Regions from separate parts of the Pseudoalteromonas sp. PAR1 genome, predicted to be linked through region 1. Evidence: predicted binding sites of a transcription regulator. Region 1 holds the regulator's gene; the other holds the start of a gene.
The links. Region 1 encodes FliA, which starts transcription of late flagellar genes. Its sites were predicted from a motif close to CTAAAGNTNNNNNNNNNNNNGCCGATA; they were not measured.
Positions count from the first base shown of each region.

Region 2: a site for FliA is predicted at 1,363-1,389, ahead of QL229_RS19845 (DUF5610 domain-containing protein). Genes of this name have one in related genera too.

Region 1 covers NZ_CAMZMY010000006.1:188,071-191,267, reverse strand. Annotated here, with positions in the region: gene QL229_RS07220 (chemotaxis protein CheA) at 1-311, opposite strand, end outside; gene QL229_RS07215 (protein phosphatase CheZ) at 327-1,094, opposite strand; gene cheY (chemotaxis response regulator CheY) at 1,112-1,495, opposite strand; gene QL229_RS07205 (RNA polymerase sigma factor FliA) at 1,536-2,246, opposite strand; gene QL229_RS07200 (MinD/ParA family protein) at 2,273-3,133, opposite strand; gene flhF (flagellar biosynthesis protein FlhF) at 3,126-3,197, opposite strand, start outside.
Region 2 covers NZ_CAMZMY010000037.1:20,656-23,852, reverse strand. Annotated here, with positions in the region: gene murI (glutamate racemase) at 1-148, opposite strand, end outside; gene QL229_RS19845 (DUF5610 domain-containing protein) at 215-1,333, opposite strand; gene trmA (tRNA (uridine(54)-C5)-methyltransferase TrmA) at 1,498-2,595, shown strand; gene QL229_RS19835 (DUF523 domain-containing protein) at 2,598-3,053, opposite strand; gene QL229_RS19830 (thiol:disulfide interchange protein DsbA/DsbL) at 3,111-3,197, opposite strand, start outside.

The DNA of each region.
Region 1 (3,197 bases):
GAGAACATTTCGTTGATGGTATCAAGAGCTTGAAGAATAACATCCATTAATTCAGGTGTTACACTACGCACACCTTGGCGAAGTAAATCGAAGACATTTTCTGCACCATGACAAGCGTCAACAAGCTCTGTCATACTCAAGAAACCTGCCCCACCTTTTACAGTGTGGAAACCTCTAAAAATTGCGTTAAGTAAGTCTTTGTCTTCTGGGTTGTTCTCAAGCTGAACCAATTGTTCTGACAAAAGCTCTAGAATTTCCCCTGCTTCAACAAGGAAATCCTGTAAAATATCTTCATCGACTTCAAAGCTCATGCAGTTACTCTCCTCTTAGAAGCCCAAACTTGATAATAGGTCATCAACTTCATCTTGTCCTGAGACAACATCATCACGTGACTCTGCATCAATAATTGGCCCTTCAGGACCTGCTAGCGTATCGCTTGTTGCAGGTGCTTGTTCTGTGGCCTGTTTTTCTTGTTTTTGCTGACCATCTTCTTGACTGCCGAATACAGTTAAGAGATTAATTAAACTGTCTTCAACTTCTCGTACTAGTTCAATAACACGGCGAATTACCTGACCAGTTAAATCTTGGTAGTCTTGCGCCATAAGCACATTGGTCATCAAGCCTTGTAATTCATCAGTTTTAGTATGAGAGTTGTTCATGAACTTATCTAAGCTATGGCATAAGGTTTTAAACTCACCAAGCTCAATTTCTCGGTTCATCAATCGATCCCACGTGGGCTTGATTGTTGCAATTTCATCAGCAAGTTGTTGTGCAATAGGTAAACTTGCCTCAACAGCATCCATGGTTTTATTTGCTGCATTTTCTGTCATTTCCATGACATAGTTTAATCGCTGTTTAGCGTCGGGTATCGCATCGGTAGTTAAATCGACGAGACGAGTATCAAGATCAAAGTTCTTTAACGCTTCATGCAGTTGACGCGTCAATTTACCGACTTCGGCAAACAACTCTGATTGTTCTTTTGAGGCGGCTTCAAGAATTAGCTTATCTGCCTTCTCTTGTTCACCTTTTTCAAGATACTCAACAAGTTGACGAGCTTGCTCTAAACTTATATGAGGCGCAGCAGGTGCTGACATAAGCCTCTCCCCTTAGATTAACCTAAACGTTCAAACACTTTTTCCAATTTGGTTTTAAGTGTCGCAGCAGTAAATGGTTTAACAATGTAGCCATTAACACCTGCTTGAGCAGCAGCAACAATTTGTTCTTTTTTCGCTTCAGCTGTTACCATTAAAACAGGAATGTGTTTAAGGCTATCATCGGCACGTATAGCACGTAACAAGTCAATACCTTGCATGCCAGGCATATTCCAATCTGTTACAACAAAATCAAATTCTTGATTTTGTAGCATTGGTAATGCTGTTGAACCATCATCAGCTTCCTGCACATTGGTAAAACCTAAATCCCTTAATAGATTTTTAATGATACGTCTCATTGTAGAAAAATCGTCAACAACAAGAATCTTCATGTTTTTATCCAAAACATCCTCCGGTGAGGTTTGAACCTATATTTACTTACTACTAATTAATCCAGTCATTGATTTTTGCTTTGAGCTTAATCATCGCCTGACCATGTATTTGACTCACACGCGACTCGCTAACATCGAGTATGTGTCCTATTTCTTTCAAGTTCATTTCATCGTTGTAATACAAAGACAAAACAAGGGCATCTCTTTCTGGTAACGATTGGATAGCCGTTAATAGAGACTGGTTAAACCGCTCATTTTTAACGTTATTAAACGGTTTGTCTAGTGCTAAATCATGACCCATTGGTGTTATTACGTCTTCATCAACACCTAAATCCTCGATACCTAATACTTTACTAGAATTAACGTCATGTAGAATATGATGGTACTCATCTAGTGTAATATCAAGTTTTTCAGCAACTTCTGTGTCTTTGGGCTCGCGGTTTAGGGTACTTTCTAATTCAGCAATTGTTTCTGCGACTAGACGTGCATTTCGATGCACAGAGCGTGGTGCCCAATCGCCTCGACGGATTTCATCAAGCATTGCACCGCGAATTCTGATACCTGCAAAGGTTTCAAAACTTGCACCTTTACTAGCGTCGAAGTTTTTTGACGCCTCAATAAGGCCGATCATGCCTGACTGAATTAAATCATCGAGCTGAACACTAGCAGGTAAACGAGCAATCAAATGACACGCCACTTTTTTGACTAAAGAGGCGTGCTTTTCAACAATCGCATTTAAATTCTGTGCTGATTGATATCCCATCGCTTTATTCACCGATGTTGTCATAGTTAGCCGTTTACTAGTTTCTCAATAAAAAATTCTAAGTGACCAGACGGTTGGTTAGGGATCGGCCACTTAACTGCTTTCGTTGCTAATGTTTTAAACGCCACCGCTGCTGGTGAGTTTGGAAATAACTCAACGATAACCTTTTGACGTCGCGTAGATTTACGCATGTTTTCGTCATAGGGAATCGTTGCGACTAATTCCATAGAAACATCTAAAAAACGATCCGTTACTTTTGAAAGTTTAGCAAATAATTCTTGCCCTTCACGCATGCTACGCACCATGTTGGCAACAATTTTAAATTTATATACACCATGCTCTCGGCTTAACACTTTAATAAGCGCGTAGGCATCTGTAATTGAGGTAGGTTCATCACATACAACCACAACGACATCTTGTGCTGCACGTGAAAAGCTTAATACCATGTCCGAAATACCTGCGGCGGTATCGACAATTAAAATATCAAACTCGGTGTTTAATTCGCTAAAAGCGCGAATAAGGCCAGCATGCTCAGAAGGAGTTAACTCAACCATGCTTTGCGAGCCAGACGTTGCTGGCACAATTTTAATACCAGCAGGGCCTTCTACAAGAATTTCATCAAGCTCACATTCGCCAGATAAAACATGAGATAAATTACGTTCAACACGTAAACCAAGCATCACGTCGCAGTTTGCCAACCCTAAATCGGCATCCAATACTAATACGCGGTTTCCTTGCTGACCTAATGCAATTGCAGTGTTGAGTGATACATTCGTTTTGCCCACACCACCTTTGCCGCCAGTAACAGCGATAACTTTAACGCCACTATTATTATTTTGATTCATTTTGCGCAGGCCGCTTGCTTGATCTAATACTGTGTTAATCATACATCCCTACTGTGTTCGACGCTACTGCTTGACGTCGTGAATGTTGTGCTTTTGCTCGTTTTAA
Region 2 (3,197 bases), on a different contig from region 1:
TAATGGTTTGTTGGCTTTGAGAACCATAAGGTAATAATGCATTATCCATGAAATAGCTATAATCAGCATTTGGGATCAATGCTTGGATCTGTTCAAGTACAGTGGTTCCACCTATACCTGAATCAAACACCATAATATGGACTGACAAACTGCTTACCTCGGATCATCAAAGGCCAGCAGTTTGCCATGCAGTTTTAGAAAAAGAAAGTTGCGGTTATGAGTCTTGCTCAGAAGCTGAACGCAACTTGTTCATTTGCTCGAACATTGATTTGGTATAATCAACTAACTTACTGACTTCCTCTTTGTCTTGATTCAACCATTGTAAGATACCAGCTAGTTCATTTTGCAAACCTATGTCGCCGGCTTTATTAAATGCCTGTTTTAGGTCGTCATTAAACGGCGCTATTTTCTCGGCGACTTCTTTTTCAGGAGCTGGTTTATATTCTTCATAGCCTTTTATCGCAGCCACTGTTTTGGTTTGTTTCAGATCCATCGTAAAGCCAACGAGTTGTTCATTACCTAAGTTCAACTCTTTCGCTTGTTCAAAGGCTTCTTCTAATGAACCAGAGAAGAATGTCTCACTGACACTTTGCAAGTCTTCCATCAATTCATTGATAGCTTGTTGCTCTTGCTCATTTAAATCACCATTGACTGTCATCGAAAATGACAAGTCGCGTGATTGCGAAGATTCACTAACAAACGCTTCGTTATCGCCATTTTTACTATAGCTACTTGCCGATTTACTTTCATAGGCATCTGCAAAGCTAATACTTACTTCATCACCTTCAGCCGTTGTAAAAGTGTATTCTGCGTTATTACTTAAACTAAGGTATTGGGCTTGGCTTACTGAAACTGCGTTAGGTTTAGGGTTGAATAAATCATCTTCTAGCTCATCTATACCTTTATAGATGCCTTCTTTAGATTTTTCGATGCCTTCTTTTATATCATCATTAAGAATGCCTGACTCTTTGAGCTCATCATACGCATCGTCGATACCCATTTGCACACCTTTGCGTGCATCACCTAGCATGCCTTTGAGTTTTTCATCATCAGCACCATCGGCTTTTGCTTTGCGAAGTGCGCCGCCAACAAAGTCGAGTACGTTTTTAACGATCTCTTCAAAATCAAATAGCGGTTTATCTTTTTTCTCTTCAGCTTTAGGTAAGCCAAGAGCTGCAGCTAGTTTATCATCAAGAACTTTTGCTGCCAGCTCTCGCCCGCGTTGCTGATAACTGTCTTGACGATTTTGAATGGCAGGCTGCTGCAGTGCCTGTTTGCCATTGTATTTATTCACATTTGTATTAGGTATATAGCCTAGATTGCCAATTTTCATGATCCGACTCCATGTTATGGTTATCTCATTATCGGCCAAAAACCACATAACTTAAGTTTTTTGTATAAAAAAACGACACCAAAATAAATAACAAAACTAGACAAATCCTCAGCGCTCCCTACAATAGCGCCGTTATAAAGCTAAGAGATAAAAGGTAATCAGCCATGGCGGTTATAAAAATTGATACAACTCAATACGATGCACAATTGAGTGAGAAAGAGCAGCGCATCACTAACCAGTTTCGACGTTTTGGAGTTGAAAAATTAGAGGTGTTTGGCTCTGATCCTATTCATTACCGCCAACGTGCAGAGTTTCGTGTATGGCATGAGGGTGAAGACTTATTTCACATCATGTTTGATCAGCAAACCAAAGAGAAAATTCGTGTTGATGAGTTTGACCCTGCAGCACCTTTAGTCGGTGAAGTGATGCAAGCCATGATCGAAAACTTAAAGGGCAGCGAAATTCTGCGCCGTAAGTTATTTCAAATTGATTACCTTTCTAGCCTAAGTGGTGAAATCCTCGTTAGCTTGTTATATCACAAACAATTAGATGAGCAGTGGTTACAAGCAATTAAAGAGCTGAAAACAAAATTAAGCGCACAGTTTAAAATTGATTTTATTGGCCGTGCGCGTAAGCAAAAAGAAGTGATTGGTAACGATTACGTCATTGAGCGTCTTAATGTAAACGGTAAAGAATTAATTTATCAACAAGTCGAAAATAGCTTTACGCAACCGAATGCGAAAGTGAATATCAAGATGCTAGAGTGGGCACAAGCACTATGCCAGCCACTTAGCAATGACTTACTAGAGCTATACTGCGGGAATGGTAATTTCTCAATTGCCCTTGCGGGTTCATTCGACCGTGTATTAGCCACAGAGATTTCAAAATCATCGGTTTACTCAGCGCAATACAATATCGCGCAGAATAAAGTTGAGAACTTAGATATCATTCGTATGTCGAGTGAAGAGTTTACTCAAGCGATGAAAGGCGAGCGTACTTTCTCTCGTTTAGATGGCATTGACCTGACAAGCTATAACTGCCAAACAATCTTAGTAGATCCACCACGCGCAGGCATGGACACGCTAACGTGTGACTTAGTTGCTAACTACGACAATATTATTTATATCTCGTGTAATCCAGACACCCTTGAGCGTGACCTTGATCACCTATGTAAAACCCATGAAGTAAAACGTTTTGCGATCTTCGATCAATTCCCTTATACCCACCACATCGAATCAGGTGTGTTTTTGCAACGCAAATAAAATCATTTCTCTGCCAGCGCAGCAAATAGCGCTGGCAACTGCTGCTCGCTGTAGACTGCTATATTATTGTCGGTTAACAGCTTTGCAGTTAATCCCATCCCTGAAATTTTCTTTCCAGAATGACTACCATCGTAAATAGTATTGCGACCGCATGAAGGACTTGATTCTTTTAATAACGCATAACGAATGCCCTGCTTTTGACAAAGCTTAAGTGCTTGTTCTGCGCCGTAAGCAAATTGTACAGTTACATCCTGCGAATCTTTGGTAAGTACTCTTCCTGCTTTTATTTCTGCAGGCGGTCTTGGCGTGGGCAGCCCACCAGCTACTTCAGGACAGAATGCGATGAGCCTTCCCTGCTGTTTGAGTGTTTCTAAGCCTGGATGAAGTAAATTTTGCGATTGCCCATCATAACGAACAGGGTTTCCTAATAAACAACTTGAAACTAATAATTTTTGCATGTGCTGTACCAACAAAAAAGCTCCGCGAACGGAGCTTTTATTTTAATTAAGCTAAGCTTACTTATCTGCTAGGTAATTAATTAAACCAGCCATGCTTTTAGCATCGCTAATACCTGAGTCTGCACCTAAAATTAAACGATATTT